Regions from separate parts of the Paenibacillus sp. FSL P2-0322 genome, predicted to be linked through region 3. Evidence: riboswitches for the same ligand, from Rfam matches in the RefSeq annotation. Region 3 holds a riboswitch; each other region holds the start of a gene.
The links. Region 3 has a riboswitch for thiamine pyrophosphate ahead of MKY24_RS02285 (ABC transporter substrate-binding protein). Riboswitches for the same ligand answer to the same signal wherever they lie in the genome.

Region 1: another riboswitch for thiamine pyrophosphate. It lies ahead of MKY24_RS04795 (ECF transporter S component); the one in region 3 lies ahead of MKY24_RS02285 (ABC transporter substrate-binding protein).
Region 2: another riboswitch for thiamine pyrophosphate. It lies ahead of MKY24_RS14340 (thiamine phosphate synthase); the one in region 3 lies ahead of MKY24_RS02285 (ABC transporter substrate-binding protein).

The regions. Positions count from the first base shown of each region.
Region 1 is NZ_CP150243.1:1,047,047-1,056,884, forward strand. Features, by position in the region: gene MKY24_RS04785 (polynucleotide kinase-phosphatase) at 1-2,085, shown strand, start outside; gene MKY24_RS04790 (TatD family hydrolase) at 2,106-2,903, shown strand; TPP riboswitch at 2,947-3,058, shown strand; gene MKY24_RS04795 (ECF transporter S component) at 3,307-3,903, shown strand; gene MKY24_RS04800 (ABC transporter ATP-binding protein) at 3,903-5,366, shown strand; gene MKY24_RS04805 (energy-coupling factor transporter transmembrane component T) at 5,341-6,132, shown strand; gene MKY24_RS04810 (ATP-binding cassette domain-containing protein) at 6,272-6,997, shown strand; gene MKY24_RS04815 (methionine ABC transporter permease) at 6,990-7,661, shown strand; gene MKY24_RS04820 (MetQ/NlpA family ABC transporter substrate-binding protein) at 7,938-8,795, shown strand; gene MKY24_RS04825 (hypothetical protein) at 9,263-9,682, shown strand; gene MKY24_RS04830 (DUF4132 domain-containing protein) at 9,698-9,838, shown strand, end outside.
Region 2 is NZ_CP150243.1:3,305,376-3,315,213, reverse strand. Features, by position in the region: gene MKY24_RS14360 (hypothetical protein) at 1-360, shown strand, start outside; gene MKY24_RS14355 (hypothetical protein) at 362-916, shown strand; gene MKY24_RS14350 (hypothetical protein) at 903-1,892, shown strand; gene MKY24_RS14345 (ABC-F family ATP-binding cassette domain-containing protein) at 2,076-3,629, shown strand; TPP riboswitch at 3,723-3,831, shown strand; gene MKY24_RS14340 (thiamine phosphate synthase) at 4,096-4,689, shown strand; gene thiO (glycine oxidase ThiO) at 4,754-5,902, shown strand; gene thiS (sulfur carrier protein ThiS) at 5,899-6,102, shown strand; gene MKY24_RS14325 (thiazole synthase) at 6,105-6,872, shown strand; gene MKY24_RS14320 (ThiF family adenylyltransferase) at 6,869-7,930, shown strand; gene MKY24_RS14315 (response regulator transcription factor) at 8,069-8,761, shown strand; gene MKY24_RS14310 (C40 family peptidase) at 8,827-9,324, opposite strand; gene MKY24_RS14305 (thiamine diphosphokinase) at 9,605-9,838, opposite strand, start outside.
Region 3 is NZ_CP150243.1:497,838-507,675, forward strand. Features, by position in the region: gene MKY24_RS02250 (heavy metal translocating P-type ATPase) at 1-1,335, shown strand, start outside; gene nfsA (oxygen-insensitive NADPH nitroreductase) at 1,622-2,365, shown strand; gene MKY24_RS02260 (TatD family hydrolase) at 2,514-3,386, opposite strand; gene MKY24_RS02265 (ABC transporter ATP-binding protein) at 3,379-4,329, opposite strand; gene MKY24_RS02270 (ABC transporter permease) at 4,374-5,150, opposite strand; gene MKY24_RS02275 (MTH1187 family thiamine-binding protein) at 5,147-5,440, opposite strand; gene MKY24_RS02280 (hypothetical protein) at 5,683-5,865, shown strand; gene MKY24_RS02285 (ABC transporter substrate-binding protein) at 5,873-6,916, opposite strand; TPP riboswitch at 7,108-7,217, opposite strand; gene MKY24_RS02290 (pyridoxamine 5'-phosphate oxidase family protein) at 7,488-7,922, shown strand; gene MKY24_RS02295 (bifunctional 2',3'-cyclic-nucleotide 2'-phosphodiesterase/3'-nucleotidase) at 8,142-9,838, shown strand, end outside.

The sequences.
Region 1 (9,838 bases), 550 kb from region 3:
TTTAACGCTTGCTATGTTATTAAGGATGTAGAAGAAATGAACTTTGTTCGCCGTGTGCAGCCACTGTTTCATGAGATTGGCTCAGGTATTGACATCATTGGTGATATCCATGGGTGCTACCGTGAGATGCTGGAAGTGATAGAGCAGCTAGGATATACGGAAGATACGGAAGGACTATACCATCATCCAGATGGCAGAAGACTGGTATCTGTCGGGGATGTGATGAGCCGTGGCCCAGAATCGTTACAAGCGGTGCAGTTCTGGAAAAAGCACGTGGATGCCGGACTAGCGTATATGATTGACAGTAATCATGGCTGGAAAATCGGCCGTTATCTCGATGGAAGAAAGGTGACTCTCAGTCATGGGGATGAACGATTTGCAGAGGAACTGGCCCAATATGAACAAAAAGCGGGCAAGGCAGCGGCGGAACAGCTTAGAAGCGAGTTGAGAGATTTTCTGCTACATGCACCCTCTCATCTTATTTTTGGCAGAAATGGATTTCGACACGTGGTCGTGGCTCATGCCGGGATTAAGGATCATTTTATTGGCAAACAGTCGGCACGTATTTCTGATTATTGCCGCTATGGAGATACGGAGGGGCAGGATGCGAACGGAAAACCGATTCGCAAGGATTGGTTCGTAGACCATGAATCGGGAGAAATAGTAGTATGGGGACATGATCCGAGACCGCAGCCTACCCTTGTGAACCAGACGGTGAATATTGATCAGGGTGTGGTATTTGGCGGTATGCTGACCGCTTATCGTTATCCAGAAAAGGAATTTGTCAGCGTTTCGGCACATGAGAATTATGCGAATGATCCCGATAGCCCACTTGTCCGGTGGCAGAGAAAACGGTTTTCCCCGCCGAACTTACGCAAGCTAATCGCTGGTTACAGTGTGCTGACGGAATCGTATGGCGAAGTGCGCGTACAAGGAGAATGGATCAAATCCGCTATAGATACCGTGTCACATGTGACTGTACCCATGGAGGAGCTGGTGTATATTCCACCGACGATGAGCCCTGCTCCAGCGGTGTCTGCAGAGGAAGGATATCTGGAGCATCCACGTGAGGCGCTGGCTTATTATCGCGGGCAAGGAGTACAAACGATGGTGGCCGAGAAAAAACATATGGGTAGCCGGGCTATTTTGCTATTATTCAAAAACGAACAGGCCGCTGTTCAATATGTAGGCTACCCGACATTGGGCACGATCTATAGTCGGAGTGGGAGAGCTTTCTTTGAACAAAGCCTTGGGAAGCAAGTGATGGAGAAGCTTAATGTGGATTTACGGACTGCTGGATATTTTGAACGGAACCAGACGGATTTTGTATTGCTGGATGCGGAAATTGTACCGTGGAATCTCAAGGCTCGGGAACTGATTGCTGCACAGTATGCGCATGTGGGGGAGGCAGCTCTGTTGGATCGCAGTAAGCTGGTAGACAAGCTGAAGCAGGCGAAGGTTGCAGGTCGAGAGGTTGGAGACTGGTTGGAGGAAATGGAACAGAAGTACGCGAATGCCGTAACGTTTCAAGATGCTTTTCAAAAATATTGCTGGGATGTGGACGGTCTGGATGAAATTCGTATTGCACCGTTCCATACACTGGCACACAGCGGAAAGACTTTTTTCGACCATTCTCATATTTGGCATATGGAGCAAAACCGGGAGCTGGCTGGGCTGTCTTCCCTGTTTATGGAGACAGAGTACCGCGTGATCACGGACGAAGCAAGCGAGGAAGAGGTCATTCGCTGGTGGAACGAGATGACAGAGGATGGTCATGAAGGGATTGTGATCAAGCCGGAACGCTTTTTGATGAAAAATCGGGACAAGATGATTCAGCCTGCAATCAAGGTGAGAGGCCGGAAGTATTTGCACATCATTTACGGTATGGATTATCTTGCCTCTGAGAATTTAAAGCGTCTGAAGCAGCGTCGAACGAACAAAAAGGAGCGTCATGCCCTGATGGAAGGAGCGCTTGGTATGGAAGGCGTGGAACGTTTTGTCCGCAAGGATACGGTAGATCGTATTCATGAATGCGTCCTTGCCGCGCTATCTCTGGAATCGGAGCCGATTGATCCGAGATTGTAGTTTGCGAAGGAGGGATTGAGATGGAAAGGGGTACACCGTTAATTGATATTGGCGTGAACTTGATGCACCGTTCGTTTCATGCGGATCGGGAACAGGTGGTAGAGAGAGCCGCAGCTGTAGGGATTTCACCCCTGATTATTACCGGGACCAGTGTCCGCAGCAGTCGGGAGGCTTCTCAGTATGCAGCACGTTATCCGGGCAAGCTGTATGCGACAGCTGGCGTGCATCCCCATGATGCCAAAGACTGCAGCGCAGAGACGGTTCAGCAGCTCCGTCAGCTGGCGAGTCAGCCGCAGGTCGTATCCATAGGGGAATGCGGATTGGACTATAACCGTGATTTTTCGCCGCGTGATGTGCAGCGCCGATGGTTTGGCGAGCAAATCCAACTGGCGGGTGAGCTGAATATGCCGTTATTTCTGCATGAACGAGATGCACATGAGGATTTTGCCGCTATGCTGCGGGAGTATCAAGGGCTTGTCGATAAAGCAGTGGTGCATTGTTTTACAGGCACGGAACAAGAATTGCATACGTATGTAGAGATGGGACTGTATATCGGGATCACCGGCTGGATTTGCGACGAACGGCGTGGCAAACATCTGCGTGAACTGGTCAGAGATATTCCCTTGGACCGTCTGATGATTGAAACGGATGCTCCATTTTTGACCCCGCGTAATTTGCCCGTGAAGCCCAAAGAAGGGCGTAATGAGTCGATGTATCTCGCTCACATTGCTGCTACGATAGCCGAATGTACAGGCCGAAGCATGATGGAGATCGAAATCGCCACGACGGAGACAGCCAAACGTTTCTTCGGATTATAGGATTGTCAAAGCCATAGATGTGGTATATATTATAGTGAATTAAAAAAGCATTGTCGGGAGCTTGAGAAAGTCAGGCTGAGAGGGTGGCCCTTGCCACTGACCGTGAAATCTGATCTGGGTAATGCCAGCGTAGAGAAACCAAGAACACTATACAGGAATGCCGCTTGTTTCGCGGTTGTCGATAGATACAATGTATGTCCTAGCATTTTACCTTGACCCTGACTTTGGCTTGGTATCAGTGTAGTAGCTTAGACTACTGGTTATATAAGGCATATCGACGAATGATGTTTTGTATGGTGCTTCACCTTTTACTGCGCATAAAGCTTGCCTGGAGATTCAGCTCCAGACAAGCTTTTTTTTATGGCCAAGAGGCCAATTATAAGGATAAGGGGAGCACGCAATAATGAATACTGCTGTAAGAGCGTCCAAAGGGTTGAAGCTGACTGATATTTTGGTCACGATTGTGATCGCTGTTGTGTTCGGGTTAGTCTACAAAATATGGGGACCTGCCTATGATTTGATGAAACCATTCGGTCTACACGCCGAGCAACTGATGTATGGCATGTGGTTTATGGCAGGCACGTTTGCTTATCTCATCATTCGCAAGCCGGGTGTTGCAATTTTGGCAGAGGTGGCAGCGGCAACGGTCAGTGCTTTTTTGGGAAGCGAATGGGGGATGTCCACCTTGTACTATGGCCTGCTGCAAGGCTTGGGAGCGGAGCTGTTTTTTGCAGCTTTTCTGTATCGGAACGCAAACCTGTGGGTTGCTTCGCTAGCTGCGGCTGGGGCGGCTGTCGCTTCTCTAATTCTAGACTTCAGCTACGGGTATATTGATCAGCTTTCGACCTGGAACTATGTTTTGTATATTGGTTTTCGCATGATTGGCAGCATTGTGATTGCCGGGGTATTCGCGTTCTATCTGGCCAGGGCATTGGAGGTAACCGGAGTCACGCGAAGTTTGAGACCCGCAACGGAACAAGATTATAAGGGGCTGGATTGATGAGCCAGGCAACCGAAGATGTGGTGGCTTCGATCACCCGTCTTCGGTTGAAATTTCCCGGTGAGCAGGAGCTGCTTTTTCACAATATGTCTTTGTCTGTCCGCAAGGGGGAAAAGCTGCTGCTGCTGGGACCGAGTGGATGCGGTAAATCAACGCTGCTCCAAGTGTTAAGCGGTCTGATTCCACGCACGATAGAAGTGCCTATGAAATGCGATGCTGCTGTAATCCCAAGTGTCTCAGGTATTGTATTTCAAGATCCTGATACGCAGTTTTGTATGTCATATGCAGACGAGGAACTGGCTTTTGTGTTGGAAAATAATCAGGTTCCTCGTGAGCAGATGCGATCCCGTATTCGCGAGCTGCTGATACAGGTTGGTCTATCAACGGATGATATACACATGCCCATTGGCAGCATGTCACAGGGAATGAAACAGCGGCTGGCGATTGCGTCTGTGCTGGCTATGGAGCCAGAAGTGCTTTTTCTGGATGAGCCCACGGCTTTGTTGGACGAGGAAGGCACTACACAGGTGTGGGATACCATTCGAAACATTTCGGTAGACCAGACACTGGTGATCGTGGAGCATAAAATTAATGAAATTGTCCATGATGTGGACCGGATTGTGGTGCTTTCTGCTCAAGGGGAGATCATTGCGGATGGAAGGGCGGAAGAAGTATTTCATGGGCAGCGGCAGGCATTGTCCGAGTATGGCGTGTGGTACCCGGGAGTATGGAGTGAATCGTCTTCGCCGCGTTGGAGTGAATCAGTGACACAGCAGAATGGTACGGGGAATGGTACAGGGATTGATTTGCTGGAGCTGGAACATTTTAGTGGCCTCCGCGGTTTAAGTTCAGTGATTTATGTGGAGCATGCGCAGGTGAAGCCTGGCGACTGGATTGGCGTGGTCGGTGAAAACGGGGCTGGCAAAAGCTCACTGCTGCTCTCCATGATGTGCTTACTTCGCACACAGGGACGTTATAGCGTGCGCGGAATTGAGGCAGGCAGTACGGAACAACTGGCAGAGCGTATCGGGTTCGCGTTTCAAAATCCCGAGCTGCAATTCGTAGCACACACCGTACGAAAGGAACTAGAGTATTCGTTACCCAAGAGCTTGTTCACCGTTGAACAGTGCCGGGAACGGGTCGATCGGATGCTCGTACAGTTCGGACTGGAGCGGCTGGACGAGCGTCATCCGTATCAGCTTTCATTGGGCCAAAAAAGGCGGTTGAGTATTGCTACGGCTATGATCCGTGAGCCGGAAGTGCTGCTGCTGGATGAACCGACTTTTGGGCAGGATGCGCGTAATACCTTTGTCATGCTGGATATGTTGGAGCAGCTGAGAGCGGCAGGCACGGCCATTGTGATGGTCACGCATGACCCGGAAATTGTCCGTCGATATTGTACCAATATATGGCGGATTCAGAAAGGGGAACTCCAGTATGAACCTATCCTTTCCCCATCATAAAACATGGCTGCATCGCGTGAATCCGGGCCTAAAGCTTGTTATGTTTTCCATACTGTTTGTGGTCGTTATAGTCATCCATGATCCGAATGTCATGTTTAATGTTGCGTGTGCTATGCTGCTGCTGCTTGTCTGGTCAGGCCATCCATGGAAGCGGCTGCTGCTGTATGGATCTCCCTTTATATTGGTGTTTATTTCAACCTCAACGGGCATGATGATGTTCGGCAAAGGGGTGACGACCTGGTGGACATGGGGCCTGATCCATATTACGCAGGAAAGCTTTTATCGGGGTATACATCTGGGCTTTCGTGCGCTGAGTATGGCGGCGGTAGGGTTGCTGTTTGGTTTAACGACTCGTCCAGTGAACCTTTTTTATTCACTGATGCAGCAATGGAGGCTCTCTCCGAAGTATGCGTATAGCTTTTTGGCAGCCATGCGGTTGATGCCCATGATGGTGGAGGAATTCCAGGCATTGAGACAAGCCCATCGTATTCGAGGTTTACATCAGCATGTGTCCAAATGGAATATGTATGCCACGCTTCGCAGGTATGCAATTCCGCTGCTCGCTCAAAGTATCCGGCGTGCACAGCGAATTGCTATTGCCATGGAAGCCAAGGGTTTTACCAATGAAACCAAACGCACGTATTATTATGCGATTGGCTATTCGGCTGTAGATATTGTGTTCATATTCTATTTTGTCATCATGCTTACGCTGGCTTGGGGACTCGGTATCTGCTTTCCTTACGTGGGGGTGTGGGATGTACGTTAATTGTTGTCAAAAGGCTTTGCCCGTTTTCTGCTCTGTGGTATATTAATGCAATGGGAATTGACGGCTCGTACAGACCCGCCTGGGCTGGCGGGCTTATTACATTTTCCCTGAGAAATGGATCATCAGGAGGCCAGGTTTCATGATTACGCTGCATCAGGTAAGCAAGCATTATACCACCTCAAGCGGCCAATTTCATGCGGTTCAATCCGTGTCCCTTCAAGTGGAGGAGGGGGAAATTCACGGTATCATAGGTGCCAGCGGTGCCGGTAAGTCTACGTTGCTCCGGTTGATGAATGTATTGGAAAGGCCGGATGAGGGAAACGTGGTTGTAAACGGGGAAGATCTGACTCGCATGCCGGAAAAACGTCTCCGTGAAGCGCGGCGATCGATAGGGATGATTTTTCAGCATTATCATCTTGTTCACAATCGGAAGGTCAGTGGAAATGTGGCAATGTCGTTGGAGCTGGCAGGTGTCGCGAAAAAAGAGAGAGCGGAACGTGTGCGCGAATGCCTGCAATTCGTCGGTTTAGCTGATAAAGCAGAACAGTATCCGGCACAACTGAGCGGAGGCCAAAAGCAACGTGTGGCGATAGCCAGAGCGCTGGCGAATCGACCTGCGGTGCTGCTGTGTGATGAGCCGACCTCGGCGCTTGATCCGCAGACGACCGCGGATATTCTGGGCGTGTTACGGGAGATCAACCGGGAACTGGGAGTTACCATTGTAATCGTAACGCACGATATGGACGTGGTACGCAATATTTGTACCCGTGTATCAGAAATGCGGGATGGGCAGCTGCTTTCAACGCAACGTGTAGTTGACGCTGCGGTAGGTTCAACAGCGGAAGCAGGTGAAGCTGATGAATGAAATGCTGAGCATCATTGTGCAATACCAGTCAGAGATATGGAAAGCCATCGGGGAGACGTTTATCATGGTGGGGATTTCTATCGCAGCAGCTGTACTGTTAGGGCTTCCGGCAGGAACGATTTTGTATTTGTGCGGCAAAGGGCAAAAATATGAAAATCGACTGCTGTTCACCTTATTGAACAGTGTGGTCAATGTCATCCGCTCGTTCCCGTTTTTGCTGCTCGTCGTGTTTATGATTCCATTTACACGTCTGGTCGTAGGGACGGCGCTGGGCACGATGGCTGCAACGGTTCCCTTGTCAGTGGTGGCCATCGCCTATTATTCGAGGCTGGTGGAGCAATCATTGCTTGAGGTGCCCAAGGGTGTAATTGAAGCCGCTACTTCTATGGGGGCATCCACCCTCCAGCTTATTTTTAAATTTCTGTACGTGGAAGCTCGTTCCGGGCTTGTACTGGGTTTGACCACGTCCACCATTAGCTTCATCTCCTACTCCACGGTGATGGGCATTGTGGGCGGCGGCGGGGTAGGCGATTTTGCCATCCGCTACGGTTACCAGCGTTTTGAAACAGGCTTGATGGCGTTCACCATCGTCGTCATGATTATTTTCGTACAAACGATCCAGTTCACCGGAAGCACCATATCCCGCCGGATCGACAAGCGATAGGGCAAAAATGTAACTTTTCGCTACACTTGCACCACCCACTATGGGAAATAAAAATGACTTTACAGTACCTCAAAAGCGGAGCGGACAGAATTGTTCTGGAGAAGCGTCAGCGTTCGCCTTTGAAATGGGATTCTAACCTATAAATTGTGTTATAAATCAGAGAGAATCCCATTTCAACAGCGATCGGAAGAACAATCTGCACGCGAAGCGGCTGCGGCTGTACTGTAACTCATTTTTATCTTCCCAATCACAATTTACTTGGAGGTTCCTCATCAAATGAGTCGGAAAAACAACATGAAAACGAACTTGAAACTACTCACACTATTTGCTGTCGTTATGCTACTGGTTGCCGGATGCGGTGGTCAAAAGCAGGCTGCTCCAGAAACACAGTCTAAAGAAGCAACTTCCCAAAAAGAAGTGACCTTGAAAGTAGCAACGCTAATCCCACCGATGACAGATGTGCTGGATATCGTGAAGCCGCTGCTTAAACAGGACGGAGTCAATCTGGAAATCGTCGTGCTTTCAGACAATATCCAACCGAATAACGCATTGGCAAGCCATGAAGTGGATGCTAACTTCTTTCAGCATGCTCCTTTTATGCAACAATATAATGAAAGCAACAAGTCCGATTTGGTAGCGGTAAAACCAATTTACAATGCCATTTATGGCGCGTACTCCAAAAAATACAAGAACATTAAAGACCTGCCCGAAGGTGCGACCATTGCTATTGCCAATGACCCGGCCAATACCGGACGCTCTTTAGTAATGATGGAGCAAAACGGTTTGATCAAGCTTAAAGAAGGCGTAGGCTATAATGCTACACAGGCTGATATTATTGAGAATAAGAAAAAATTCGTGTTTAAAGAAGTGGATTTGTTGATGCTGGCGCGGTCACTGGATGATGTGGACATGGCTGCCATGTATCCCGCATATGCCAAGCCGCTCGGTCTGACACCGAAGAAGGACGCGCTGATTACCGAAAAAGACGATACGCACTTTGCCATTAATCTGGTAGCGCGTAAGGATAATGCAGATTCCGATGCTATTCAAAAGCTGGCAAAGCGAATGACTGGACCGGAAGTACGTAAATTTTTTGAGGATAATTACAAGGACAGCGTTGTTCCAGCATTTTAAATAAATGAGGATTTTGCAAAAATCCAATAAGCGACTTCCAATGAATAAGATATAGATCGAAATGGTTTAGTTCGTCTATATCTTGCACGTTGGAGCGACTGGAATCGAATTTTGCAAAATCCAGAAATAAGTATGTTGAAACATCGTTTTATGATGAAATACGACCTGTATAATGGAAGGAAGTCTGTGAAGAACAGATGGTCTCCCTTGTGCAGGTCTTTTTTTCATCCTTAATATGGAAAGGAATGATCGAAAACAGGGTATAAAGTCTTATTTTTTAAGATTTTAGGGTGTTACACCGCTGCGAATTTTGGTCATAAAGGGCGATGGAGTAATGATAAGGAACATATTAAAATAAATATACGAACAAACATTCGTTTTCGATTTCGTTAACGGTGTTTTTATATGGGTCAAAAAATTCAGCTGACAACGGGCCAAAAGCGTGAATAAAAAGGAAGGGGAACGACATGAAGCTGTTTGTAACTGTAAAAAGTCTGGGAAAGCGCAAGCCCGCACTCGCACGACAGGAATTAGAACTGAGTCCTGCTCCAGAAACATTGCGAGATTTGATTACTGCAACCGTTGCTCTGAATGTTCAAAAGCTACGGGAAAAGCAGGAGAGTGTCGCGCTGATTCCGTTCCTCACGGGAGAGGAAGTTCAGGCACAAGGCGAGATAGGCAAAGTAGGATTCGGTTCCATATATAATGAGGGTGTCCCGGATATTAAGGATGCTGTGAACACGGCGATGCAGGCTTTTGAAGATGGTTTATACAGAGTTTTTGTATGTGACGAGGAAATTATTGAACTGGATGCTCCTTTGTCACTTAAGGATGGGAATGAGATTGTATTTATACGCTTCACAATGCTGGCTGGAGGCCTATGGTAGAGGGGGAAACGAAATATGCATCAAGAGAACAATGAGCAAGAATATTTCACCACACTGAAGGAGCGCGCGGCGCAACTGGATGGACAACAACAGGAGTTAGCCCAGTATGTTGTGGAACTGGGGAAGCTTCATTACATACAGGAGAACGAGGAGCCA
Region 2 (9,838 bases), 2.8 Mb from region 3:
GTGTCAGTTATTCTGTTCATAACCGCATGTGTAACGGCAGCAGACTTGTCCAGCCAGCTGGATGGTGCACTGGAATTAAGATCACAGCAGGAGGAGCATTCTGAAGGGCGAATAGCCCGTACTGCTGGGGTGGGGTTGCCGGAACGGATAAAAGGAACTCAGGTAATGCAGGCAATTCGCATGAACTTACAGGAGGGGATTTCGATTCATGTCGACGGAACAGAGTACGATGCGTATTCTGAACCGTTTGAGCCTGATGTATCGACCTTGGATGCTTCTTCTTTATATTCCATATACCCACAGCGTAATGGGAATGGGGACATAACATCTGTACGTTTTGAGAAATTGGAGGAGGAATGAAGTGGTTCAAACAATATCCAAGCTGTTGGGGGCACTGCTCGCTGTATTGCTTTTGTACATCGTACCCGCAGCTCAAGCTGCTGAACGGCAGGATGATATATCCGGGTTAAATACATATCATTCAACTGTACGTTTTGTTGATATGGTAAGAACCAAAGGTTACATTACACCGACGATGTATAACGATTTTATGCGTGATCTGGAATTGACAGGCAATATCTACGAAGTTGACTTGGAGCATATGCACAAAAAGTATGTACCGGACTATGCAGATGCCGCGAAGCCAGACAGTTTTCTGGGCAATTATGAAACTGTATATGATGGGTACTATAATCCGCAAATCTTACCTGTACTGTTTCCTGACAATCAGCAGCCAAAATCAGATCAGCTACGTCGGTATACCTTGATGGCCGGGGATTATTTTACGGTCCGGCTACATAATACGAATCGGACTCCTGCGGACTTGTACAAATCATGGCTTCTCGGTGGGGCAGATAGCGGAAAGCCGGCAGTTACAGCTTCTTACGGGGGCATGGTTCTGAATGAAGATTACTGATTTTGCAGTCATATTTATACTTTTGTTTTTGCCCTTTGGTGTAGTTAGTGACTTACGGGTCCAGAATCAGCGTGAAGTGCAGCAGCTAGAAATGAAATATACGTCGGCTCTCCGTACCGCAGTTCAGGATGCAGGGGTTATGCTCTCACAGAATGAACGTCAAGAACGCGAGGCCGGATACGGATCGGATAAGTTTTTTCGTGTAGATAAAGAAGCAGCGCTGCACACGTTCCTGCACACCCTTTTTCTTAATGTAGGCATTGATGGGGATATAGTAGCACAACGTGCATTATTGGATTACATACCAGCCATTGTAATTCTAGATTATGACGGTTATTATGCGTTCACTTCAGAAGCCTATACCGACGAGCATGGACAAGCTGCCATAGGTCCCAAATGGAGCGAAAAAAAGCCATATGCCTATGTTGATTCAGTAGGCAACAGTGTGGGGTTCACCTTGGATAATTATGTGCACGCATATGATGCGCGGAATCACAGGTGGGTGGAGGGCTTTCAAAAGGAACTTCAGGACCAGACCCCTATATCTTTACTGAATAATTCAGAAACTTTTGAGCAAATACGTCGTTCCACCATCGTTCGCAGCGTCCAAGAGGACCTGGCGCGAATTATTAATGTCCATAACGAAAAAGCTGCACGTAACGGCATAACTTATACGTTCACGCTACCGCTCATTCCGCAAGAGGAGTGGTACAACACAGTAGATGATGTGGGTCTGATCGCGTTTATCCAAGGCATTCCGGTCGGAGACAGGTATTACAATAACTATGGATTTGGTGGTGGGAGAGTCGTTAGAAAGCAAGACATTATAGGCGGCATAGAACCAGATACTGGGATGAAATATTTTTATAGAGATTCATGTCCAGCTCCCTTTAAAGCGAGTGAACGTTTTGCGGATGAAAAATCTGCAGCAGCTGCGGGATACTTTGAGTACAAATGTTATAATGGCTTAAAATAATCACCTTCATGGGTGGTTTTTCTTTTTTTAGGCAGATCCATATCAAAAACCTTAAAAATCGCTGTTTTCCATATTCCGATATGGTTGCAGAATGTGCTACAATAAAGCTTTGAAAGAAACGAAATGCATATGAAATAAGAACAGTCGGCAGCGCCGATGACAATAAGGAGCCAAAAACAGCTTATGAGTTTATTGACTGTAGAAAATGTATCTCACAACTTTGGGGACCGCGCATTATTTAAAAATGTTTCCTTTCGATTGCTTGCGGGGGAACGTGTAGGTTTGGTAGGAGCTAACGGTGTCGGTAAATCGACACTCATGAACATTCTGACTGGAAAATTGCTTAAGGATGAGGGTAAAGTGGAATGGACTCCACGTGTACGTTACGGCTATCTGGATCAGCATACCAAGCTGACACCGGGCAAAACGGTACGTGATGTTTTGAAAGACGCTTTTCTTCCTTTGTTGGAATTGGAAAAGGAAATGATGCAGATTACTGACAAAATGGGGGATGCTTCTCCTGAAGAGTTGGAAGTGCTGCTGGAACAGATGGGTGAAATTCAGGAGCAACTGGATATGGGGGATTTTTACCTCATTGATGTGAAGGTTGAAGAAATGGCGAATGGACTAGGTCTGTCGGCCATAGGACTGGATCGGGATGTATCTGCACTTAGCGGTGGGCAACGGACAAAGGTGCTTCTTGCTAAGTTGCTGTTGGAAAAGCCAAATGTTCTGCTGCTGGATGAGCCTACCAACTATTTGGATGTAGAGCATATTGAATGGCTTACGCGCTATTTGAAGGATTATCCCTATGCTTTTATTCTTATTTCACATGATACTGAGTTTATGAACCAGGTCGTTAATGTTATTTACCATCTTGAATTTGCCAAGATGACCCGTTATTCAGCTAACTATGAAAAGTTTCTTGAAATGGCGGATCTGAACAAAGCTCAGCATATTGATGCTTATGAGAAGCAACAGGACTTTATTAAGAAACAGGAAGATTTTATTCAGCGTAATAAAGCGCGTGCCTCTACATCTGGCCGAGCAAAGAGCCGTGAAAAGCAACTTGATCGGATCGAACGTATAGATAAGCCTGAAGAAGCTGCGAAGCCAACCTTTCAATTCAAAGAAGCACGTGCAAGCGGAAAGACGGTATTTGAGGGTATTGATTTTGAGATTGGTTATACGCATGCCCTTTTGCCTAAAATGTCCATGACGATTGAACGTGGCGAAAAGATTGCTATTGTTGGCTACAACGGTGTCGGTAAATCGACATTGCTCAAAACCATATTGGGAAAAATACCGCCAATCAGTGGAAAAACCTATCAAGGTGATTTTTTGCAGCCCGCTTATTTTGAGCAGGAAGTAAAGGCGGAGAAAATTACACCGATTGACGATGTGTGGAATGAATTCCCACATTTGAACCAGCATGAAGTACGAGCGCATTTGGCGCGTTGCGGTTTAAAGAATGAGCATATCACGCGTCCGCTATCTGCGCTCAGTGGTGGAGAACAGGCTAAAGTCCGTCTTTGCAAACTGTTAATGCGTGAAAGCAACTGGGTACTGTTCGATGAGCCTACCAACCACTTGGATGTTAAAGCTAAGGATGAGCTGAAACGTGCCTTGAAGGAATACAAAGGGACCGTATTGCTTGTATCTCACGAACCGGACTTTTACGAGGATTGGGTAACCAAAACGTGGAATGTGGAAGAGTGGTCAAGTAAAGTTAACTAACATCAACTAAATCCAATTCTGCATATTTCACACGAAGTGGGGTTTGCAGAATTAGGAAAATATGCTAAGCTATCTTTAGCTTATACAATAAAATAGTCACACTAGGGGAGCCGCCCATGCGGCTGAGACGGAATAAATGGATTTCGGACCCTTTGCACCTGATCTGGGTTATGCCAGCGTAGGGAAGTGAGCGCCGTACAAACAAGGCAACACCATCTTATTTTTGTTTGTGCGTGGGACGATACACGTATACGGATATCATTGTCCGTTCGATTATTGGACGTTCGTTAAACCACTTCCTTGGGGAAGTGGTTTTTTTGCGTTTCGTTCACTTTAAGTTGTTCGAGCTTCCGTAGACGATTCACATACAATCCCCTTTCATTACTGCTGGTAGACGTGGCTGACTAAGCTTAGATCCATTAGTCCAATGTGAGGTGAAGACAAAATCGAATTACACGCAATTTCGATGGAAAAGGGCACTTTTGCACAAGCAGCCCAAGTGGCTGCTGTGATTTGTCCGTATGTTCATTATGTACACGCGCGTTTAAAACAGAATGGTGCCTCTGCATTGCTTTCTTTGACTCGCAGCATGGTGGAGCAGGGAGTTTCTTTGCAACAAATTGTAGTAAATGATCGTGTGGATGTAGCTTTACTTACTTTGGTTGGAGCCGTCCAGCTACCAGCTAATGGATTACCTGTAGCGGATGTGAAAAGCCTGCTTCCAAAGGGTACACGCTGTGGAGTATCTGTGCATTCCTTGGAGGAGGCGCAGACTGCCGAGCGGGCAGGAGCGGACTATGTACTTTATGGTCACGTATATGAGACCCATTGTAAGCCCGGTATTGTACCGCGGGGTTTAGCTCAGCTTGAACATATTTGCAGGCTGTCGAACATTCCGGTGATCGCGCTGGGCGGCATACAACCGCACCATATCCCGGAGCTTTATAGGGCCGGAGCAAGCGGAATTGCGGTGATGTCTGGTATATGGAAGGCTGAGTCGCCCGTTGCAGCTGCGATGGAATATAGGCGAATGGCAGATCTTGTAGTTCACAGCCTGTAGCGAGAAAACGAGAGTAGAGGCAAGCTGAAAGCAGAATGGTTTATGGAGAGGAGACACGAAACAAATGCCAAAGATACACACAGAGGCAAGAGCGATAGGACACGCTGAATGCTTGGTCATAGGTGGAGGTGTCATCGGCAGTTCCATTGCTTATCATGTGGCCAAGGAGGGAAGAAGTACGATCTTGCTGGAACGATTGATCCCGGGTGAGGGAGCCTCAGGAGCAGCGGTTGGAATGCTGGCAGCGGAAAGTGAAGAGTTCACCGACTCTGAGCTGGCACGATTTGCTCGCATAAGTCGAGACGCATTCCCTGAGCTTGTCTGTGATCTGGAGCGTTTGTCGGGTATTTCGGTGGAATTCCGTACAGAAGGATTTGTGACCCCTTTCCGTACGGAAACTGAAGGCCAAAAACGCTGGAAAGCTGCTAAAACGCGAGAGGATGATTGTCCTATCTGGTGGGATGCGAGGGAATTGGCCCGACGAATTCCAGGTTTGGATGAACAAGCGATCGGGGCAATATATCGTTCAAAGGAGACACAAGTGGCTCCTGTCCAGCTTTGCCGTGCTTATGCAGGTGCTGCTGCGGTGCTGGGGGCAACGGTATGGTCTGGTACACAGGCAGAGCAACTGGTCATACAGAATGGTCGAGTTTGCGGTGTTCGAACACATAGTGGCTTTTTTTCCTGCGATCAGGTCATTATTGCTGGAGGCTTGGATAGCATGAAATTGCTAGCGCAGGTTGGATTTGAATATCCACTTTATCCGGTCAAGGGCGAAGCGGTAGCGGTCTCCTTGAAGGATCACCCGTTAGAATACACCATTTATGCTGATGATATTTACCTCGTGCCTAAACAGAATAACGAGCTTTGGATTGGGGCAACGAGCCTTCCGCATCAATATGACGAAGAGGTGACCGTAGGAGGCTTGGAGGGGTTGCTGGCACGTGCCTCTGCTTGGCTGCCGCGCGTCCGTGAAGCTTCTTTTATACGCACTTGGGCGGGCTTACGTCCGCAGGCCGCATCAGGTCATCCTTTTATAGGCACTGTCCCTGGGGTCGAGGGCGTATATGCTGCCGTCGGGCATTATCGCAACGGTGTCCTGCTGAGTGATGCTACCGGGCGTGCGCTGGCAGCTATGCTTAATGGGGCTGGTGCAGCTGAACTTGGGATAAGTAGATTTTCTTCTGAGCTCCTCAAGGAGGAAAGCTTATGAAGCTGACGATTAACGGCCAGAGCCTGACCTTTTCTAATCGAATCACTCATGTGGATCAATTGCTACATGAGCTTGATGTAAAGGTGAAAACTGTAGTGGTAGAGCTGAATCGGCGTATATTGACCCGTGAAGATCATGATGAAGCAGTACTGAAGGATGGAGATTGCCTAGAGATTGTACATTTTGTGGGAGGCGGTTGATCATGTTAACCATTGGAAAAGCATCTTTTACCTCAAGGTTGTTGTTGGGAACAGGAAAATTCACTGATCTGGATATCCAATCCCAAGCCGTAGAGGCTGCTGAGACGGAAATATTGACGTTTGCTGTACGGAGATTGAACTTGGAGGAACGGGATAAGCAGCATTTTCTCGATATGCTGGATTTGAGCCGATATACACTTCTTCCCAACACAGCAGGGGCTACAACAGCAGAGGAGGCCATTCGTATTGCCCAATTGGCAAAAGCCTCCGGCTTGTGCGATATGATTAAGGTGGAAGTCATTGGGGATAGCAAGACACTGCTGCCTGACCCTTTTGAAACGTTGAAAGCTAGTGAAAAGCTGTTAGAAGAAGGCTTTATCGTGCTACCCTACATATCGGACGATGTGATTCTAGCCAAGAGGCTACAAGAGCTTGGAGTACACGCCGTTATGCCTGGAGCTTCACCGATTGGTACAGGACATGGTTTGCTCAATCCGTTTTCATTAGAGCTAATTATTGAACAGGCGGAGGTCCCGGTTATTGTCGATGCGGGTATTCGCTCACCCAGTGACGCGGCAATGGCTATGCAGTTGGGGGCAGATGCTGTTTTGTTGAACACAGCCGTATCAGGAGCGAAGAACCCAGTAAAAATGGCTGAGGCCATGAAACTGGCTGTTCGTGCTGGAAGATATGGTTTTGAGGCGGGGATGATTCCTGTAAAACGTTACGCTTCAGCGAGCAGTCCGACAGAAGGCATGATTCAGGCATGAAGGTATCTGACAAATCCGGTGCAGGAGGAACACATCCAAGTGACCGTTATTCCAGACAAGAAAGATTCACACCCTTTGGACCGACAGGACAACGTCGGCTTGCTTCCTCTCACGTATTAATCATAGGTGTTGGAGCGCTAGGCACAGGTATTGCGGAAACACTTGTTCGCGGGGGCGTAGGTACAGTGAGCCTCGTAGACCGGGACTATGTGGAATGGAGCAATTTGCAGCGCCAACAGCTTTTTCAGGAAAGTGATGCTGCGCAAAGATGTCCCAAAGCAGTAGCTGCTCAGCGAAGATTAAAGGATATTAATTCGGAAACGGTTATACATGCACATGTACTGGATGTTAGGGTGGAAGAGCTGGAAGAGTTGATCCAGGGGGTAGATCTCGTAATGGATGCAACCGATAATTTCGATACCCGACTTCTTATGAATGACATGGCACTAAAGCATCGGATTCCTTGGATTTATGGGGGATGTGTGGGCAGCTATGGTGTAACCTACACCATTTTACCGGGTCAAACGCCTTGTCTTCACTGTCTGCTGGGAACTGTGCCGTTTGGTGGTGAAACCTGTGATAGCGCCGGGATTATTCCGCAGGCCGTACAGATGGTCACGGCTAACCAAACTACGGAAGCTTTCAAACTTCTGGGTGGATATCCAGAAGATTTGAGAGGAAAGCTGCTTTCGTTTGATTTGTGGAAAAATGAGTATGTAACGATAGCAGTAGATAGCGTTAAAAAGGAGAATTGTCCTTCTTGCGGCAACCAACCGACGTATCCCTACTTGTCGGCCTCTCATCGGCAGAAAACAGATGTTTTGTGCGGCAGGGATACCGTTCAAATTAGACCAGCAAACCCGACACATCTGAATCTTGCGGAAATAGCAGATAGATTTGCTTCTTTGGGAGAAGGAAAAGTAGAGCAGAATCCGTTTTTGGTTTCCTTTAGTACAAGCGAGCATCGCTTAGTTGTTTTTGCAGATGGCAGAGCGTTGATCCATGGGACAAAGGACGTGGCAAAAGCAAGAAGTCTGTATCATCGCTATTTGGGTTAAACCATAAAAGCAGAAAGCCATTCTTTGGAGAATGATTTTCTGCTTTTTTGTTACAATAATATTAATATGCTTTAATGGCTTATAACAAACTTGTTCGTATCCAATGTAATGCTATGTCCAAACCAGGTGGGTGAAAAGATGAGCCCGTTAATTTTACTTGTGGATGTAAATGAAGCGTCTCCCGTAATTGTTCTTCCATTGGAGCAGGCAGGTTATCAGGTGGTACATGTTAGCAATACATCGGATGCAAGCTCTTATGCAGCCCACAATCCGGTGAATTTGCTACTCCTGAACATAGGAGATGAACAGGCGGATACACAAGGCTTGATTCGCATTTTGCAGCAAAACCATCCTCATGTCCCGCTATTTGCAATGACTTCATCAGATGAGGAGGACCATATTGTTTCCTGCTTTGAACAAGGGGCACATGATGTGATCGTTCTGCCCTTTTATCCAAGAGTTTTTCAGGCAAGAGTGGCTAATTTATTGCGGATTTTTGGTATTGAACGTGATGTGAAAAGGGCGATCGAAGCGGGTGATTTACATATAGACAATGCAAGCAGAATGGTGAGCAGAGGGAAACAAAAACTGGAATTAACTCCGAAAGAATTTGATCTTTTGCTTCATCTGGCGATACATCTTAACCAAGTTTGTAGCAGGCAGCAAATTCTGAAGGATGTTTGGAAACATGATTATATCGTTGATACGAACGTGGTAGACGTCTATATCAGACATTTGAGGGTTAAAGTAGATAAAGGGTATAAGTTTAAAATGATCCGTACGGAACGAGGTATTGGCTATTCACTCAGAACACCAACAGTATCAGAATAGCATAAGGCATATAAAAAAGCCGGAACTTTTCGTCCCGGCTCGCATATTTCAAAATGAGTTTCATATTACAGCACGCGGCGTGCTTTAATGTATGTTCTTTTCCAGTTGCCGGAGTTCAAATCGGAGATGGTCACGCCAGGTCCGCCGTAAGTGTGTAAAATTTTACCCCCGCCCATATAGACTGCTACGTGGGTAATGTTGCGTCCTGTGGCACGGCTACCGCTTGAAAAGAACACTAAGTCACCTTTTTTCAAATTGGACTTGGATACGGCATGTCCGACTTTAGACTGTTGAACAGAAGTACGTGGCAAATCCACTCCGTATTTCTTGAATATGTGCTTCATGAAAGAAGAACAGTCAAAATTACGTGTAGTGCTCGTGGAAGCTCCAAACTTATAAGGAGTTCCCATATATTTTTCACCGTAGTTAATTACTTTTTGGCCTACTGAAGTAGTAGTGGCAGCTTGTGCCGTATTTGTTCCCTCAATTGCAAAAGTACCAAAGCCGATAGTGGCTGCGACCCCTGTTATAATTACCTTTTTTATGATTTTCTGCATATTCATGTTGTAAGTACCTCCAGAAATTGATTTGTGCAATATTTTGCTGAGTTGCTAACTAACTGACAGCGTTGAGTATAACAGTTTTGAAACCGCCTAATAGTTGGAAAAGAACTCTCAAATGCTTGAGGGACAAGACTTACACAGCGTTTATTAAAAAACGATTAAAAATTACAATTTGTAAAAAATATATCGATTCATAGATCTCTATAAACGGAAAAACCCTTGTTAATCAAGGGTTTTGAGTGAAAGAACAATCTGAACAATGGTTACAACAATGTCATAATTAATCCTTGCTTTGAATAACGAGTAGTAGACCGCTTTTGATGGAAATCGTACCTTTTGAAGCCGTTAGCTTATTACTGACAGCACGCGATTGTCCCATTTTGAGGGTGGCATTATGTAGCGGATACATAAATCCTTCCAGTTGTATACCTGTTACTTCGGCAGTCATAGGAAGCAGCGATGTATATGTATAGCCCATAGGCTGGATCTCAAGCGTTGATCCGGTGAGCTCAAT
Region 3 (9,838 bases):
TCCGCAGTTACAGGGGCGACGCTCAATAAAAACGGGGTACTACGTATCCAGGCTGAGCGTGTGGGTGGTGATACGGCGTTGGCCCGTATTATTAAGGTCGTGGAAGATGCGCAAAACTCCAAGGCTCCGATTCAGCGGATTGCGGATCAGATTTCCGGTATTTTTGTCCCCATTGTTGTTGTTATCGCTGTGTTGGCCTTTATCGTCTGGTTTTTCCTTGTGACGCCGACTGATTTTGCAGGCTCACTGGAGAAAATGATTGCAGTTCTCGTCATTGCTTGCCCTTGTGCGCTCGGATTGGCAACCCCAACGTCTATTATGGCAGGATCGGGACGTGCCGCTGAATACGGTATTCTGTTCAAGGGCGGCGAGCATTTGGAGATGACCCGTTCAGTCAACGCAGTGGTGTTGGATAAGACAGGTACAGTTACGAATGGCAAGCCAGAGCTGACGGATGTTATGGTTGGAGCAAGCGGCTTGGCTGAAAAGGATTTGCTGCGTTTGCTCGGTGCGGCAGAAAAAAGCTCGGAGCATCCGCTGGCGGAAGCCATTGTAAAGGGGATTGCAGATCGAGGCATTGAGCTAGTAGGACCGACAGATTTTGAAAATATTCCGGGTTATGGTGTGAAGGCGTATGTGGAAGGTAAGCAGGTATTGGCGGGTACACGCCGATTGATGAGCAGGGAAGGCATCGCGATAGATGACTCAGCTGAGCAGCATATGAATGAGCTGGAAAGCGCAGGGAAAACCGCGATGCTTGTTGCTGTGGATGGTGCCTATGCTGGATTGGTGGCCGTGGCGGATACGATTAAAGAAACGTCACGGGAGGCAGTTACCCGTCTGCGCGCGATGAACATTGAAGTGATCATGATTACGGGTGACAATGAACGGACTGCGCGGGCTGTTGCCGCCGAGGCTGGAATTGAACGAGTGCTGGCGGAGGTGCTGCCTGAAGGAAAGGCTGAAGAAGTGAAACGGCTTCAGGAGCAGGGCATGATCGTAGCTATGGTTGGGGATGGTATTAACGATGCGCCTGCGCTGGCTACTGCTAATATTGGGATGGCGATGGGCACGGGAACGGATGTGGCAATGGAGGCGGCGGATATTACCCTCATGCGTGGCAACCTGAACAGCATTCCTGATGCGATCGAAATGAGCCGCCGGACCATGACAAACATACGGCAAAATCTGTTTTGGGCGCTCGGTTATAACGTGATCGGTATTCCGATTGCCGCTTTGGGCTTCCTTGCCCCATGGTTGGCGGGAGCAGCCATGGCATTTAGCTCTGTTTCGGTCGTGCTGAATGCACTGCGTCTCCAACGGGTGAAGCTGTAAATGTATGGATGTATTAGCAGGATAGCGTACTGTCGGACATCTGTTGCGAGATAAAGTTATTATCAGAGTATAGAGCAAGTACGCACAATTGGTTTTCTGCGTGCTTGCTTTTTGTTGCGTTTGTTTTTTTAAACCATTCAACTTTCATCACGTTAGGTTGCTTATCATTCGCGAAAGTTCCATAATATTTGTAGGAGTGCCATGCAAGCATGCAAGAACTTCTTCGTATACTCACAGGCTTGAAGTAGATAAAGAGCTTATATTATGGATTAGGAGTGAAGCAGTCATGAATGATACGATTTCCTTGTTGATGAACCACCGGTCTGTGCGAAAATTCAAGTCAGACCCCATTACCGACGAGCAGCTCGCAGCTATTGTGGCAGCTGGCCAAATGGCTTCCTCGTCCAGTAATGTGCAGGCATATACCGTTATTGCCGTTACCGAGCCTTCTTTAAAAACAAAACTGGCCGAGTTGGCAGGAGGACAGGCTTACGTTGAGCAATGCCCCGCGTTTCTGGTATGGTGCGCAGATCTATACCGTCTGAAGCAGGTCACACTACACCATCAGCCAGGTCAGCCTTCCTATGAAGGTTCCGTTGAAAATTATACGGTTGCGACCATTGATGCCGCGTTAGCCGCACAAAATGCAGCGGTAGCCGCTGAATCACTGGGCCTGGGCGTCGTCTACATCGGCGGCATTCGTACTAAAATAGCAGAGGTATCTGAGTTGTTAGGGTTGCCAGAGCTGGTGTATCCAGTGTTCGGTATGTGTATTGGTGTACCGGATCAGGAAACGGGCTTGCGTCCACGTCTTCCACTGTCCGGTGTTTTGCATATGAACGGTTACGACAAAAATCAGACGATGAAAGCTGTAGAGGTATACGATCACACATCAGCGGAATATTTGAAGGAACGTACAGGCGGTCAACGCTCTACGCCATGGTCTGAGCAAATGGCTGCGAGACTGACCGAGCCAGCGCGCTTGCAGTTGAAGCCATTTTTGGAACAGAAGGGTTTCTTGAAGCAATAAAAGCTGAGTGGCGACAAAAAACTCTGCAAAATACAAGAACCTCCTTATTTACGCATGATGAAGTCCCGCGTAAATAAGGAGGTTCTTTGCTTTGGTTGCATGTTGTGGTTGTAAACCTTCCAGTCAGTAAATAGCTGGTATGCCTTTATCAATCAGATAGTGAGTAAAAGCGTCTCGTATTTTCATAAAATAATTGACGGACGGCAGATTCATCTTGATGGGTCAGTTTGCTGTACGCACGAATGACGTCGGCAGTCATCCGGGGATGTGTCTCTTGTCCAGTAAAAGGTCCCTCGAACGGCCAAGGACCATCTGTCTCTGCCATGATCTGATCAGACGGATACTGTCTTGCCAAACTGCGGATCTCTTCTTCGTACAAGAGATCCGGTGTGAAGGAGACATAATAGCCGTTCCGGGCCATACGTTCGATCGTGGCGGTAGAGCCCTTGAACCAGTGAAAATGCGCCTGTGTGATGCCATGACGTTCCAAAAGGTCACAGGCGATGTCTGCGTCCTCATAAACGGCGTGCAGGACAATGGGCTTGTTATGCTTGCTTGCAAACTGGATAAAGCGCTCTAGTAGCACTATGTAGGGAGCGAGGTCAAAAGGTGAACCGCTCTGTGAGGCTTCCAGCCGATTGTAATAGGGCAAGCCGACTTCACCCACGGCGACCATCTGCTGTACATGTTCGTCCATCCAGTTGAACAAGAGTTCAAGCTCAGCTTGCGGTGGAAGAGCCTGTTCGGGATGAAAGCCAAAGGCTGGTCGTACCAGCCCGGGGTAACGCTTGGCTAACTGCAGATTGGCTCGGCTGGAGCCCAGATGCATCGACACGGCTATCACGGCTTGGACGCTGCTATTGGCAAGTGAAGCGAGCAATAATTCCTGTTGTTCGGGCGGGTAGCTGTCTACATGAATATGCGCGTCGATCAATGGAGCGGGTCCAATTGCGGTCAAATCCAAGCCTGGCTTTGTTTGGCTGTTCCATTTCAATGCACATCGAACTTTTACGTCACTCATGTCGATTCAATCCATCTTCTGGGATATTCTTGTGGACGCTCTGAGCATTGTCCATGTCGCCGTCCAGTTTATGTTTTTCCTCGCGCATCCAGCTGGTCATGGTCCGCTTCCATTCAATAAAGAGCGGATCGAGGGTGATTTCTTCCCTACGCGGGCGGGGAAAAGGGACATCTACGACATGCACCACTGAAGCAGGTCGCGCCGACAGCACATAGATGCGGTCGGAGAGCAGCAACGCTTCTTCAATGCTGTGGGTAATAAACAGCACAGAACGGCGGTTCTTTTCCCACATCCGTAATAACCATTGCTGCATGTCTGCACGTGTCAGCGCATCGAGTGCGCTGAACGGCTCATCCAGCAGCATTAATTCCTGTGGGCTGAGCAGTGCGCGAAGAAAGGCTGCGCGCTGTTGCATTCCACCAGACAGCGTATGTGGATACGCCTTGGCGAATTTACCAAGTCCAACCTGTTCGAGCCATTGCAAGGCTTCTTTGCGACGCTCGCGTTCACTGGCGTACTGAGGGGGTACTGCTGTATTTTTACGTGGAGCATTTTCCTGCCCAAGCAGTACGTTGTCCAGCGTGGTACGCCACGGGAAAAGGGCGGGCTGCTGCGGCATATAGCTGATATGCCCACGTTCACCAGTCATGTCCCGTCCGTGCATACGGATACGTCCCTGCTGTGGTTTGAGTAGCCCGCCGATGATGTGAAACAGCGTGCTTTTGCCGCTGCCTGACGGACCGATGAGGGAAACGAATTCTCCTGGCTTGACTGTGAGGGATACATCCTGCAGTACGGGCAGTAGGCTTCGCTTTTCGCGGAAGGCGAGGCTGATCCCGTCCAATTCCAAAGCAGGAGGAGCGGTTGAAGGACTCTGCTGTTCCCCGGTTCGTTGTTCATTAGCCACGTTGTATGATGATAAGTCAGTCGGATGCAGACTCATACGCGCCACGTCCTTTCTTTGCTGTATGTAATTCAAGGAGGAAGCTACTCTCGATCGGGTTTCCAGCGAACCAGCCATTTCTCCAGTAGTAAAATAACCACAAACATGAGTAAGCTGAGTGCAACAATAATGCCGATGGCGGCAAAAATGAGGTCCGTGCGATAGGCCGATTTTTGCAGCAGCATATAATATCCAATTCCTTCACTAGCTCCGATCCATTCCGCAATGATCGCACCCATCACACTATAGGTAGCAGCAATTTTAACGCCAGAAAAGACTTGCGGCAGGGAATGTGGCAGCTCCAGCTTCATAAAAATAGCCATGCGGCTTGCACCCGACATCCGCATATAGTTCATCATCGTACGGTCTGTTCGAGTCAGCCCGTCCATGGCTGCTACAGCCACGGGGAAAAAGCATACTAGGGTAATGACCATCAGCTTGGGCAGCACGCCAAAACCAAACCACACCATGAGCAGCGGTCCCAGGGCGATGATTGGAATGTTTTGGCTCAGAATAAGCAGCGGATACAGGGCGGATTTGAGAAAAGGGATTGTATGAAGAACGATGGCGATCAACAGTCCCGTTGCTGTCCCTATCGCGAATCCCGCAAGTGTCAGACGAATCGTAGCCCATGTATGGGCACCAAGCAGCGCCGTCTGGGCCATGCCCTCTTGTACGATGAGGGATGGAGCAGGCAGCAGCCAGGATTCAACATGCAAATAGGAAACCGCCCCCTGCCAGGCCGCTAAAAAGAAGAGGACCGCCACAAAGGGCGGCCATACGCTTTTCCACCAGGATGCGTTCTTGCCTTTCGGATTCATGGGCGATATTTCTCGGTCAGCTTGTTCATGCTGATGCCTTGTGGGTTATGTGCGATTTTGATCTGTGAAATGACGCTGGGACTGCCCGCTTCCGTCAAAGCCTCGTGCATTTCTTTAACCACTTTCAGCAACTCGTCGAGCTCGCCCTCCATGGTCGTATCCAATGGATTCACCTGATGTTTGACACCGGAGCGCTGAATGACCTCAATCGCCTTATCTACATACGGGTAAGAGTCCTCGTTATTAGGAGTTTTAGGGATTACTTGAATACTGAGCAGTGTGTTAGCCATGCAAATTCACCTGTCCTTTATTTGGAGTGTTATTAAAAAAATATGGTGGTTTAAGGCGGGGAGACCGCTTCGCGTTTCATTTGATCTTACGATCGCTGCGCTTCTCCAGATTCAAATGAACCACTACGCTGCCAACCGCCTTAAAAACACCCTATTTTTAAAGCTGGTTTGTGTGGCATTTTTAACACACAAGCGCACCTACTTAGCGCTTAGATAATATGAGAAACTAAAGAATAAACCAAGTGGAACGAGAACGAAGTGGGCGGAATGGTGCTGTACAAGCGTTAACATTCGCCTTTGTACCCAGATTTCAACCTCTGGATATTTATAAAAGAAATCTGGGTACAGCAGCGATGGGAAGCACCATCCGACTGCGTAGTGGCGCTTCGTTCACTTCTCTAGTTCAGTCTTATTTAGCGTTTTAACAAATGATCAACGCTTGGGCAGGAAACCGTTTGTGAAGGCTTTATCGACTTCCAAAGGCTTGCTGAGCAGCTTGCGTTCGTACATCCAGTCCGAATAGTTTTGCCATACCTCCGGTTTTTGCACACCCCATTGCGCGGCATCGTCCTGATAACGCGGGCTTAGCCATTTTTGGCTGGCAAGTACCAGTTTTTTATCCAGCTCCGGTACAGCTTTGCTTAAGATGTCTGCGGCTTCTTCCGGATGAGCGATAGTGTATTCATAGCCTTGTGCGGTAGCGTCCATGAACGCTTTGACCAGCTCGGGATCATTTTTTATTGTCTGTTCGTTGCTCACAATTACAGGTGTATAGTAATCGAGGCTTTTGGAATAATCTTTTACATACAGCATATCCAATGGCTCACCTCGAAGCTGGGCCTCGATTCCGGTCCATGCGTAGAAAATCCAGGCAAAGTCGATATCCCGCTTCACGGCTGTAAAATAGTCTGCATTGCCCATGTTGATGATCTTCACTTTGCTCACATCGCCTTTGTCTGAATCCATGATGGATTTCATGACCGCTTCTTCTACGGGAGAGCCCCAACCGCCGTATTTTTTACCTTCAAAATCTTTCGGGCTCTTAATTCCACGATCTACCGGGGCTGCGAAGCCTGAGGTATTATGCTGAATCACCGCAGCGATGGATACAAGCGGCACGCCTTGCGTACGAGCCTGTGTGACGCCTTCTTGGTAGCTGATACCAAAAGGTGCAGCATTAGAAGCAACCATTTGATCAGCTCCGCCTGAACCAGGTTGAACAATTTGGACATTCAAACCCGCTTTTTCGTAAAATCCTTTGTCCTTAGCGACATAGAGTCCCGTATGATTCGTATTGGGTGTCCAGTCGAGCACGACTTTAACATCTTTGAGCCCCTTTGCCGGAGTAGACGTTTGAGTGTCGGTAGCGGGAGCCGCTTCTTGGGATGTGGGGGGACTTCCACCGCAAGCGGTCAGGGTCAGGGCCATGAGCCACAGACTGATCAGTCCCAGGCTTAATATTTTCATGCGCTTCATCGTTGTGTTCTCTCCTTTAATTACCCGTTATCCGTCCAATCAGACAGCTTAAGTTCCCCATTTTCTAAAAATAACATCTGCCGGATGCGATCTTTCCAACAACTTAATCTTCAACAAAAAAAGCGCCCCGAGTTTCCGGGACGCTTGCGCTTGTATATACCAAAGTAAGGGATGGTCCTATGTAAAAAAGGCACATCTTGCTTAAGCATTCCTACGCTGGCATTACCCAGATCAGGTTGTAAGGGTCAGTGTCTTGGGACACACTCTCAGCCGGCCGATTCCAGCACCCCTGGCATTGTATGGTTTAATGGGTTCATTTATTCGGGTTTACTACGACGATTATATGCCTTGAATGCGGGTCTGTCCAGCATGAAGGGAGAGGTGACGGTTCATTTGCCGAACGACAGGGTACACTTTTACTGTGAGCTTTGATCTGAAAATGAGCATGAATCAATTCGATTCGATCCGGTCATGTTATTTTCAGAACAGCTACGCAAGTAGGTTCAGATGGGCTGGTGCCCAATGGCGTGGCCGTAGAGAATTCTAATTCGTGAAAAGGAGTTGTTGTACTGTGGGTAAAACGGAAACATTGGATCGCAACCAACTGGAACAAGCCATTGTGAAGGCTTTGGATAACAACAAATTTTGCTCGTTAGGTACGGTAGAGGGTGGCAAACCGAAAGTACGCTATATGGCCCTTTTTAACGATGGAATGAACATTCATCTGGCGACAGATCGCAAAACTCATAAAGTGGATGAGCTAAAGGACAATCCGAATGCTTATCTGCTGCTGGGTTATGAAGTTGGCGGTACGAAGGAAGTCGTAGAAGTGGAGGCTACCGTCCAGATCACAGCTGATGAGGGGCTGCGCAAACAAGTGTGGAACGATTCCTTGAAGGAATGGTTTTCCGGACCGGATGATCCCGATTATGTCATTCTGGACGTGAATCCGACACGCATTGAGTATGTGGGTCAGCAAACTGAGCGCCAAGTGTGGAATAAATAATAAGAATATAAATGGACAAACCAGTAAATCTCCGAGTTTTTTAGGAGGTTTGCTGGTTTTTATTTTTGAGAAAATTAATTATTTTTTCATAAATAATTTAAGTAAATGACTACTCTTTTATCTGGCGTTGGATTAAAATAGAAATGGTGGGTTCAAGGCTTACATATATGTGCAAAAGTATGTATATGAGGCATACACCTTAATGAGGAGGGGTATATTTTGTTATTTCGTAAAAATTGGTTTAAAGGGTTTACAGCAGCAGTTGTGGCTTGTAGCATGCTGGTGTTTTCGGCCGCTCCATCCTGGGCAGCTAGCGATTCTCGCGATAGCGCTACGGTGAATTTGCGGATCATGGAAACAACGGATATTCATGCGTCGCTGATGAACTATGATTACTATTCAGACAAAGAAACCAACGAATATGGCTTGATTAGCACAGCTGGTTTAATCCAACAGGCGCGTAGTGAAACAAGAAACAGCATGCTGTTCGATAACGGTGATTTGTTACAGGGCAATCCATTAGGCGATTATATGGCCAGAAACAAAACCTATGAAAAAGAAGGCGGTGTCCATCCAGTCTACAAGATGATGAACTTGATGGGCTATGATGCGGCGACAGTGGGTAACCACGAATTCAACTACGGTCTCGATTTTCTGGAGAAATCGCTCAAGGGAGCCGATTTTCCTTACGTAAATGCGAATGTTTATGTTGACAAGGGGGGGCAAGCTACTAAAAATTATTTTACCCCTTATCGAATTCTTGATAAAACGGTAACGGACGAGAAGGGCCAAGAGCACATCCTTAGAGTGGGCGTCATCGGTTTGGTCACACCACAAATTATGCAGTGGGATGAAGCCAATTTGAAGGATAAAGTCGTTACGAAGGATATTGTGGAAACGGCGAAAAAGTTTATTCCTCAAATGAAGACGGAAGGTGCTGACATTATTGTCGTGCTTGCGCACACAGGTTATGAGGATGTGCCGCAAACGCCAATGATGGAGAATGCCGTTAAATATTTAAGCCAGGTGGACGGAATTAACGCTATTTTGTTTGGGCATGCTCATAAATCTTTCCCCGGCCCTGATTTTAAAGAAATGAAGGGTGTAGATCTAGATAAAGGAACCATTAACGGCGTACCGGCTGTGGAAGCTTCCTCATGGGGCAAGGATCTGGGTATTATTGACCTGAGCCTGGAAAAGAGAAACCGCGAGTGGAACGTAACTAACTCTCAGTCTGAAGTACGTCCGGTTGTGAGTACCACTAACCAGGCTGTGCAGTTTACTCCTGACTACAAACTGACAGATTCGATCAAGGAAGAGCATCAAGGAACGCTGGATTATGTTCGCCAACCTGTTGGAACAACGACTGCACCGATTAACAGTTATTTTGCATTAGTGCAGGATGACCCTTCCATTCAAATTGTGACGAATGCACAGAAATGGTATGTTCAAAACCATCTTAAAGGGACCGAATACGAAAATCTTCCCGTATTGTCGGCAGGCGCTCCATTCAAGGCCGGTGGTCGAAACGGAGCCGAGTATTACACCAACATTCCTGAAGGTACGATAGCGATTAAAAACGTGTCCGACCTGTATGTGTATCCGAACACGGTTCATGCTGTAGAAGTGACCGGTGCTGAAATTCAGGAATGGCTGGAGTGGTCTGCAGGTCAGTTCAACCGCATTGATCCAAAGCAAACTGAGGAGCAATCGCTGATCAACAAAGATTTCCCAACCTACAATTTTGATGTCATTGACGGTGTGAATTACCAGATTGATGTAACTCAGCCTGCACGATATGATGCCAAGGGAACTATTATTGATTCTTCAGCTCATCGTATCAAGGATCTGCAATACAATGGGAAGGCTATTGATCCTGTGCAGAAATTTATCGTAGCTACCAATAACTATCGTGC